Linked DNA regions of Spinactinospora alkalitolerans. Each later gene encodes a partner of the first gene's protein in a complex. Links are inferred from orthologs where the notes say so. Each region holds a gene or a part of one and is shown in the gene's direction. Other genes may lie near its edges.

What was found. Proteins that work in one complex are often made in the same cells at the same time.
Region 2: the proteins of dnaB (region 1) and dnaG are in contact, whole or in part, in a crystal structure (PDB 2R6A), measured with the Geobacillus stearothermophilus proteins. The link is inferred for Spinactinospora alkalitolerans from one-to-one orthologs. Residues at the interface, in WP_033016901.1 of Geobacillus stearothermophilus: Ser13, Glu15, Ala16, Gln18, Glu91, Leu92, Asp94, Ala95, Val96, Pro97, Thr98, Ala99, Ala100, Asn101, Tyr104, Tyr105, Ile108; in WP_049624496.1 of Geobacillus stearothermophilus: Lys456, Leu457, Leu458, Pro459, Ala460, Asn463, Ala464, Leu467, Leu535, Leu536, Ile537, Ala538, Gln544, Glu545, Asp548, Tyr549, His552.

What each region holds. Positions count from the first base shown.
Region 1 is NZ_JACCCC010000001.1:6,362,482-6,367,438, reverse strand. What follows is about bases 1,154-4,144. They hold dnaB (replicative DNA helicase), read left to right. Parts: upstream 1,154-1,765; coding sequence 1,766-3,523; downstream 3,524-4,144. Other genes in these bases: HDA32_RS28565 (hypothetical protein), read left to right, coding at 3,996-4,144; HDA32_RS28575 (MATE family efflux transporter), read right to left, coding at 1,154-1,427. In the rest of the region: HDA32_RS28580 (peptidoglycan recognition protein family protein), read left to right, coding at 1-64; more of HDA32_RS28575, read right to left, coding at 75-1,153; more of HDA32_RS28565, read left to right, coding at 4,145-4,169; HDA32_RS28560 (OmpA family protein), read left to right, coding at 4,288-4,957. UniProt on the Escherichia coli protein: The main replicative DNA helicase, it participates in initiation and elongation during chromosome replication. Travels ahead of the DNA replisome, separating dsDNA into templates for DNA synthesis.
Region 2 is NZ_JACCCC010000001.1:4,612,090-4,616,924, reverse strand. The notes cover bases 675-3,543. They hold dnaG (DNA primase), read left to right. Parts: upstream 675-1,106; coding sequence 1,107-2,981; downstream 2,982-3,543. Other genes in these bases: rpoD (RNA polymerase sigma factor RpoD), read left to right, coding at 3,068-3,543; HDA32_RS20495 (ROK family transcriptional regulator), read left to right, coding at 675-905. Also shown: more of HDA32_RS20495, read left to right, coding at 1-674; more of rpoD, read left to right, coding at 3,544-4,204; HDA32_RS20480 (glycoside hydrolase family 18 protein), read left to right, coding at 4,340-4,835. UniProt on the Escherichia coli protein: RNA polymerase that catalyzes the synthesis of short RNA molecules used as primers for DNA polymerase during DNA replication.

The sequences.
Region 1 (4,957 bases):
GCGCGAGCGGAAGGCGGAGTTCTACCACGGCCCCACGCTCGGCGAGCACGACCGGACCCGGTGAGGAGCGGGCGTCAGGGACGCGTGGCGCCCGTCACCAGCCAGGCGCGTCCGCTGGCCCGCAGGCCCAGTGTCAGGCCGCGGGCCAGCATCCACACCCCGAAGGCCAGCCAGAGCCCCATCAGGCCGAACGTCGAGTCCTCCGGCGTCGCCCACAGCACCAGCGCCGCGAACGGCAGGTGGGCCAGCATCGTCCAGAAACTGGCCCACGCCAGGTAGCGCTGGTCCCCGGCGCCCATGAGGATGCCGTCGAGGACCATCACCACGCCGCTGACCGGCTGCAGGGCGGCCACGACGAGCAGTGCGCCCAGGATGAGGTCCGAGACCTCGGGGTCGGCGGTGAACAGGAGCGGCGCCCAGGGGCGCACCAGCAGCACGACGGCGGCGAACAGCAGCCCGGCCATGACGCCCCACTCGACCATCCGCCGGGTCGCCGCCCTGGCCCCGGGGACATCGGAGGAGCCCAGGTGGCGCCCGATGATCGCCTGCCCGGCGATGGCGATGGCGTCCATCGCGAACACCAGCAGCGACCACAGTTGGAACGCGACCTGGTGCGCCGCGATCTCGGGGTCGCCCAGCCGGGCCGCCACCGCCGTGGTGACCACCAGCACCACCCGCAGGGAGACCGTGCGCACGAACAGCGCGAAGCCGGCCGCGACCGAGGACCTGAGGCCGCTCGCGCTGGGGGCCAGGGAGACGCCGTGCCGCCGGGCGGCGCGCACCACGATCGCCACGTAGACCGCCGCGCCGGCGGTCTGCGCGATCACCGTCGCCCAGGCCGAGCCGGCGATGCCCCAGCCCAGGCCCAGCACGAACGTCACGCACAGCACGATGTTGGCCAGGTTCGACGCGACGGCCACGACGAGCGGGGTCCGCGCGTTCTGCAGGCCGCGCAGCACCCCGGTCCCGGCCATGATGACGAGCAGCGCCGGCGTGCTGAGCAGGCTGATCCGCAGGTAGGTGAGCGCATGGGGGGTGATGTCCGCCGACGCGCCGAGCGCGCTCACCAGCCAGGGCGACAGCGGCCACCCCACGGCGATGACCCCGATGCCGATCAGCACCGCGAGCCACAGCCCGTCGACGCCGTTGCGGATGCCCGAACCGACGTCGCCGGCGCCGAACCGCCGGGCGACCGCCGAGGTGGTGCCGTAGGCGAGGAAGATGCACAGGTTGGCCAGGGTCATGAGGACCTGGCTCGCCACTCCGAGCCCGCCGAGCGCCTCGGTGCCCAGCCGCCCGACGACGGCGGAGTCGGTGAGCAGGAACAGGGGTTCCGACACGAGGGCGAAGAACGTCGGGACGGCGAGGCGGAAGATCTCGCGGTCGTGGGCGTGGCGGAAGGGCGGTGCCGACAGGGGTTTGGGCATGACCCTGCAACGTTACCGGTCAGGTGTTCGAGAGGATGGCCGCGGTTATCCACCGGACCCGGCAAGCCCTGTGGATAACTTGTGGAAAGTTGGCCGTGTACTTTCTTTCACACACAGCCGGTGCATAGTGTCTCCGCAGCTCATACCGCGTGTAGGTAGGTGGGGGAAAAGTTATCCACAGGTGTTGTGCACAAGCTGTCCGCAGAAACCGCCCGTTCATCCACAGGATCTCCCCAGGCTCGTCCACAGGTCGCTTTGCGGACTGTCACCACCGGCGAGGACAATCCAAACTCGAGCACGTTGTCAGTCGCAGGGGGAGAGACCGTGGGGGAGACGCCATGAGTGTTGGCGAGCATCCGCAGGAGGAGGGCGGCTTCGAACGCACGCCACCACACGACATCATGGCCGAGCAGTGCGTGCTGGGCGGCATGCTGCTCTCCAAGGAGGCCATCAGCCAGGTGGTCGAGATCGTGCGCTCGGCCGACTTCTACCGCCCGGCGCACCAGACCGTCTACGACACCGTCATCGACCTCTTCTCGCGCGGCGAGCCGGTCGACGCGGTCTCGGTCAACGCCGAGCTCACCAAGCGCGGCGAGATCACCCGCGTGGGCGGCGCGCCCTATCTGCACACCCTCACCGAGGCCGTCCCGACCGCGGCCAACGCCGGCTACTACGCCCGCATCGTGGCCGACCGCGCCGTCCTGCGCCGCCTGGTCGAGGTGGGCACCCGCATCGCCCAGATCGGCTACGCGGGCGACGGCGAGGTCGACGACCTGGTCGATCGGGCCCAGGCCGAGGTCTACCGGGTCGCCGAGAAGCGCGCGGGGGAGGACTACCTCCCCCTCAGCGAGATCATGCCGGGGGCCCTGGACGAGATCGAGGCGATCTCCGCCCACGACGGCTCGATGACCGGCGTCCCCACCGGCTTCACCGACTTCGACGCCCTCTCCAACGGCCTGCACCCCGGCCAAATGGTCATCATCGCGGCCCGTCCCGCAGTGGGCAAGGCCCTGGCCCTGGACACCCCGCTGCCCACCCCCGGCGGCTGGACCACCATGGGCGAGGTCCGGGTCGGCGACGAACTCCTCGCCGCCGACGGCACCCCCACCCGCGTGGTCGCGGCCACCGACGTCATGACCGACCGCCCCTGCTACGAACTCGCCTTCGACGACGGCACCACCGTCACAGCCGACGCCGAGCACCGGTGGCCGGTCGGAACCGACCCCGCGTCCTCCACCGACATACCGACGACGCGGGAACTCGCGGCTCGGGTCCCCGACGAGAAACCCCATGTCGGAGCCTGCCGCATCACCGACGTCCGGCCGGTGGGAAGCGTTCCGGTGCGGTGCGTGCAGATCGACCATCCGGACCGCCTGTACCTCGCGACGCGGTCGATGATCCCGACGCACAACTCCACCCTCGCCTTGGACTTCGCGCGGGCCGCGTCGATCAAGCACCAGTTGACGTCGGCCTTCTTCAGTCTGGAGATGGGGCGCAACGAGATCGTCATGCGGCTGCTGTCGGCCGAGGCCCGGGTGCCGCTGCACACCATGCGGTCCGGGCTCATGACCGACGACGACTGGACGCGGCTGGCCCGCCGCATGGGCGAGGTCGCCAGCGCGCCGCTGTTCATCGACGACTCCCCGAACATGTCGATGATGGAGATCCGGGCGAAGTGCCGCCGACTCAAGCAGCAGCAGGACCTCAAGCTGGTCATCGTCGACTACCTCCAGCTGATGAGCTCCCCCGGCCGGGTGGAGAGCCGCCAGCAGGAGGTCTCGGAGATGTCGCGGTCCCTCAAGCTCCTCGCCAAGGAACTCGAGGTCCCGGTCATCGCCCTCTCCCAGCTCAACCGCGGCCCTGAGCAGAGAACGGACAAGAAGCCCCAGGTTAGCGATCTACGCGAATCGGGCTCGATCGAGCAGGATGCGGACATGGTCATCCTGCTCTACCGCGAGGACGTGCACGAGAAGGAGTCGCCGCGGGCGGGGGAGGCGGACCTGATCGTGGCCAAGCACCGCAACGGGCCCACGGCCACGGTGACCGTGGCGTTCCAGGGGCACTACAGCCGCTTCGTCGACATGGCGCCCGGGTGACAGGTCGACAGGCCGACACCGCCCCCCCTCGGCCGGAACCCGCCGTCCGGCTGTGCGTCCGGGGCATACGGGCCGAGAGCGAGGGCGGGACGCCGACGCCCTCCTCACGGGCCTGCTCTCCGGTCTCCACGTCCGCGCCGACCGCACGGCGCCGGGCGCGGTGCTGCCCGCCTCCATGGGGACCTCGGCACCGACGAGGACCGGGGGCGGCTCGTCACGGCGCTGCGCATGGTGCGCGCGGCCCGGTGCCTGCCGGAGGGCGAGCAGCATGCCTCGGCAGGGCGATCGGCTCGTCGACCACCGGCGCATCCGCCTGAAGCGGTCGGCCGACCGCCGCTCCTCACCCGTCCACCGGCGCGGGGCCGGCAGGGGTCCGCGCCGTTCGCCGCCTGCGCCGCGCAGCGCGGAGCAGGTCTTTTAGCCGGGGGCCGATCGGGAGCGGTCGAGCGTCGCCACCGCGGTCCTGGTTCCCGTGACCTTCGCGGTCTGCGCGGCCCTCGACGACGGCACGCAGACGGGCACCTACCACGGCCTGTGGCAGCGGATCAGTCTGGGCATCGGCCTCGGCTGGTTCGGCGTGCTGGCCCTCCGGCTGCTGTTCGAGCGGCCCCGAGTGCGGTCGCGGCTCCAGGAGGCCGGCCCATAGGCCGTCCGGCGGAGGGCGGCGGTGCGGCGGAGGCCGCCCGCGCGGTTTCGCCATCCGGTCCGCGCGTACTGGAGGATGTCTCCGGCACCGTTCCCCCCGACGATCGGAGTTTCCCCCTATGGCGCGGACGACGCCCATATCCGTGATCGCGCTGCTGGCATCGGGCAGCCTGCTCCTCAGCGGCTGCGGCATCACCGATGACCCCGGCCCCTGGGCGCAGTGGTTCGGTGAGGAGGGGCCGCCTCCGGTCGAGGAGGAGTTCCCCTACACCAAGGAGGGGCGCATCTTCCAGGACACCGGTCAGGACGCGACGATGCGCTTCTCGATCACCGGGCTGGAGCGCACCCCCGACCACACGGTCATGTACTACGAGGTGGAGTACCTCGACGAGTTCGCGGGCAGCAACCGCAACCTCAGCATGGCGCACACCCTCGTCGACCCGATCACCGGCCGGGTCTACCGCCAGTACCACGACGACGAGGGGCTGAAGTACGGCTCGGTCAGCCCCGGCCCTCCCGGGCTGTATCCGGTGCACGACGGGGTCGCCAACGAATACCGCAGGTACTTCCCGCCCATCCCCGAGGAGGTGCGGCAGGTGACCTTCATCGGCAGCGGGCTGGGGGCCATGACGGGCATCCCGATCCAGGACGTCGACGAGGAGCGGCCGGACCCGGAGGATCCCAACGGCGCCGATCACCTCTCCCCCTCCGATCCGCCGCCCGCGGGGCGCGACCTCACATTCGAGAACCGCCGGCCCGACGACGGCGCCGCGGCGGGCGAGGGCTGGG
Region 2 (4,835 bases), 1.7 Mb from region 1 along the record:
CGCGCAGCCGGCGCCGCACGCCGGTCGTGCACGGCCCCGCCCGGGTCATCAACGCCCTGGTCCGGGCGGTCCGGCTGCTGGTCGAGCGCTCCGGCGTGCCGGCCGAGCGCGTCCTGGGCATCGGCGTGGCCACGCCCGGCCCGATCGACTCCGGCGGCGGCTTCGTCGTGGAGCCGCCCAACCTGCCCGGCTGGCACAGCGTCCCGTTGCGGGAGGCGCTGGAGAGCGGGACGGGGCTGCCGGTCATCATCGACAACGACGCCACCGCCGCCACGATCGGCGAGCGCTGGTCCGGCGGCGTGCACCGGGCCGGGGACATGGCCTTCATCTACTTCGGCACCGGCATCGGCGGCGGCCTCGTCCTCGGCGACCGGCTCTACCGGGGCGCCTCATGGAACGCCGGGGAGATCGGGCACGTGACCGTCGAACCCGGCGGCCGCCCCTGCCCCTGCGGCAACGGCGGGTGCCTGGAGACCTACCTCGCACCGCACGCCATCGTCGCCGACGCGGCCCGGCGCAGGGGGGAGGAGCCGCCCGGCCTGCCCCGCGGCAGCGCGGCGGCCATCGAGTACTACGCGCGGGTCTGCCGCGCCGCGGAGTCGGGCGACCCCGAGGCCCTGGCCACCGTCCGCGCCGCGGCCGCCCACCTCGGCAGCGCCGCGATCGGGCTGCTCAACGTCGTCGACGTGCCCACCGTGGTCCTCGGCGGCTGGGGCATCTCCCGCGTGGGCGGCATCTACCGCAACGCGGTGGCCGAGGCCGTCTCCGCGCGCTCCATCGCCCGCGCGGTGCGCGGGCTGAGGGTCGAGACCTCCCTGATCGGCGACGACGTCGCGGCGATCGGCGCGGCCTCGCTGGTCCTGCACACCACCTACTCGCCCCGGTTCGCCCCGGCGCGCGGCTGACCGATGCCCGACGACCGGGTTCGCACAGGGGGCGGCCGTCGCTGTGCGCGCAAGCCGCCGGCGACGCAGCAGCCCGAGTCCTGAAACTCCCACCCCCGCCCCGCGAACGGCAGCGGTCGAGGTCCGATGAGCCGGACGGGCCGTCCACAGGGACCGGCCGGCCGCCTCCCCGCGCGCCGCGCGCGCCTAGACTTGTCTACTGTGGCCGGCCGAATTCGAGACGAAGACGTCGCGCTCGTTCGCGAGCGCTCACCCATCGCCGACGTGGTGGGGGAGTACCTCCAGCTCCGCAACGCCGGCGGCGGCTCCCTGAAGGGCCTGTGCCCCTTCCACGACGAGAAGTCCCCGTCCTTCAACGTCACCCCCGCGCGCGGCCTGTTCTACTGCTTCGGTTGCGCCGAGGGCGGCGACGTCATCGCGTTCGTGCAGAAGATCGAGCACCTGAGCTTCGTCGAGGCGGTGGAGAGCCTCGCCAGGGGCGCGGGGATCCAGTTGCGCTACGAGCAGGGCGGCTACGTCCCGCGCAACGAGCAGGGCCAGCGGCAGCGGCTGATCGACGCGCACAAGGCCGCGGCGGAGTTCTACGCCGAGCGGTTGCTGACCCCGGGCGCGCAGGAGGGGCGGCGCTTCCTCAGCGAGCGGGGGTTCTCCCGGGCCGACGCCGAGCGCTTCGGCGTCGGGTTCGCGCCGCCGGGGTGGGAGTCGCTCACCGGGCACCTGCGCGGCAAGGGGTTCAGCGACAAGGAGATCATCCTCGCCGGCCTGGCCAGCCAGGGGCGGCGCGGCCCCTACGACAAGTTCCGCAACCGGCTGCTCTGGCCGGTGCGCGAGGTGACCGGCGAGGTCGTCGGGTTCGGCGCGCGCAAGCTCGACCCCGACGACGACGGCCCCAAGTACCTCAACACCCAAGAGACGCCGATCTTCAAGAAGAGCCACCTGCTCTACGGGCTCGACCTCGCCAAGCGCGACATCTCCCGGGAGCGCCAGGCCGTCGTCGTCGAGGGCTACACCGACGTCATGGCCTGCCACCTGGCCGGGGTCGGCACGGCGGTGGCCACCTGCGGCACCTCCTTCGGCGAGGAGCACCTGAAGATCCTGCGCCGCATGCTGCTGGGGCGCTCGAAGTTCGGCGGCGAGGTCGTGTTCACCTTCGACGGCGACGCGGCGGGGCAGAAGGCCGCGCTGCGGGCCTTCGCCGAGGAGCACGGGTTCGTCACCGAGACCTTCGTCGCCGTGCAGCCCGACGGGCTCGACCCCTGCGATCTGCGCATACAGCACGGCGACGCCGCGATCCGGGACCTCGTGGCCGCGAAGAAGCCGCTCTATGAGTTCGCGATCCGCAGCGAGATCGAGGGGCACAACCTCGACACCCCCGAGGGCCGGATGGCGGCGCTGGAGGCGGCGGCCCCGATCGTCGCCGGCATCCGCAACGAGGGCGTGCGCAAGTTCTACGGCGTGAGCCTGGACAAGTGGGTCGGCCTCATGGACGAGCGGTTCGTGCTGCGCCGGGTCAACCAGCTCGCGCGCGGCGGCCGCCGCGGCGACCGGTCGGCGCCCCGTCAGCCCGCGGCGCCGCAGCAGGGCCAGGGCGCCCCCTACGACCTGCGCGACCCCTCCCTGCAGCGGGAGCGCCAGGCGCTCAAGATCGCCGTGCAGTACCCGGGCCTGGCGGCGGAGTTCGACCGGCTCGACGCCGAGGCGTTCTCCGTGCCGCAGCACCGGGCGATGTATGAGCTGATCCGGTCGCGGGGCGGGGTCGCGGCCGCCGACGACCCGGCGCAGTGGGCGGCGCGGTTGCGCGAGGCCGCCCCCAACGACGCCCAGCGCGGGTTGCTCACGCAATTGGCGGTGGAGCCGATCGAGATCTATGGAGAGCTCGACGAGCACTACGCCAATGAAATCCTGGGCACGATCAAAATTCATTCCATCAATCGCCAGGTCGCAAACCTGAAATCGCGCCTGGGACGGCTCGACCCGGTCGCCGAAGCAGCCGAATATCAGGCCGTTTTCGGCGAGCTCATGGCCATGGAGCAGCGCAGACGCACGATGCGGGAGCGTTCGGGGGGCGCGGCCTGACACGAGGGTGACAAAAGTAGTTCTCTCTGTTCCGCTGTATCAGCAGGCACACTGTAAGTGTGGCTCTTACGGTGCTGCCCAGCGAAATGCCACCGATCCGGCAGGTGGTGGAACTGGTCGCGGGCGCAGGATCCGGCGGTACGGTCTCCGTGGCCGACGTCGCCTCCGCCCTGGACCGGTTGGACGCCCCGCCCGAGGCCCTGGAACACGTGCTGCGCGACCTGGCCCGGCACGGGGTCGACGTCGTCGACCCGGCCGCCGATGACGCGCCGGCCCCGGCCGATCCGGGCCGGAAGGCCTCCACCAGCGACCTCGTACGCATCTACCTGCGAGAGATCGGCCGCGTTCCGCTCCTCACGGCAGAAGAAGAAGTGGAACTCGCGAAATCGATCGAGGCCGGCCTGTACGCGGAGCAGAAGCTCCACCAGGCCCGCCGCTCCCCGGTGCCGCCGCAGCTCTCCGAAGAGAGCATCGGCGACCTCGAAACGCTCGGCTGCGAGGGCGAGCGCGCCAAGCGCAGGCTGATCGAGGCCAACCTGCGGCTGGTGGTCTCCATCGCCAAGCGCTACATCGGCCGCGGCCTGCTGCTCATGGACCTGGTCCAGGAGGGCAACCTCGGTCTGATCCGCGCGGTCGAGAAGTTCGACTACACCAAGGGGTACAAGTTCTCCACCTACGCCACCTGGTGGATCCGGCAGGCCATCACCCGGGCCATAGCCGACCAGGCGCGCACCATCCGCATCCCGGTGCACATGGTCGAGACCATCAACAAACTGATGCGGGTCCAGCGCCAGATGCACCAGGAACTCGGCCGGGAACCCACGCCCGGGGAGCTCTCGCGGGAGCTGGGGCTGGGCGGTGAACGCGTCCAGGAGATCCAGCGCATCGCCCAGGAACCGGTGTCGCTGCAGGCGCCGATCGGCGAGGAGGACTCCGACTTCGGCGACTTCATCGAGGACTCCGACGCCGTGGCGCCGGTGGAGGCCGCGGCCTTCATCATGCTCCAGGACCACCTGGGCTTCCTGCTCGGGGCGCTGCCGGAGCGGGAGCAGCGCATCATCCAGTTGAGGTTCGGGCTCCTCGACGGCCACCCGAGGACCCTGGAGGAGGTGGGCCGGGAGTTCGGGGTGACACGCGAGCGCATCCGCCAGATCGAGTCCAAGACGCTGGCGAAGCTGCGCCACCCCTCGCGCGCCCGGATGCTGCGCGACTACCTGGAATGACGGCGGGCGGCGCCGACGGGGGGGCCGAACGCGGCGGACATGATCGAAGTTCCACGCTGACCACTGTCGGCCCGGACCGACCGGCGCCCGGAAGTCCGTGCGTTCACCCCGGTCTTCGGGCTACCTTTTGAGGTGATGCCCACGCATGACCGGCGCCGCACTCCGGAGGCCGGGGCCAGGCGCACCAGCGCACTCCTGGGGATCGTCGTGGCCGTGGTCCTCGGCGCCCTGTTCTTCAGCGCGTTCACGGTCATGGCCGACCGCACCGTCGGGTCCGGCGGCGGTACGCAGCGGATGGCCTACTTCGCCGACTGGAACACCGCCAACCGCGGGTACACGATCAAGGACGTCGACGACAGCGGCGCCGCCGAGCGGCTGGACCGGATCCTGTGGGCGTTCGGCGACGTCAGCTCCGAGGGGCTGTGCCACATCCCCGAGGACGCCAACCAGCCCTGGGAGATCTACCAGCGCCGCTACGACGCCGCCGACAGCGTCGACGGCGAGGCCGACACCTACCGGCAGCCGCTCGCCGGCAGTCTGAACCAGTTGCGCGAGCTCCAGGACAAGTACCCGGACCTCGCCGCGAGCATCTCGCTGGGCGGCTGGAACTGGTCGAGGTACTTCTCCGACG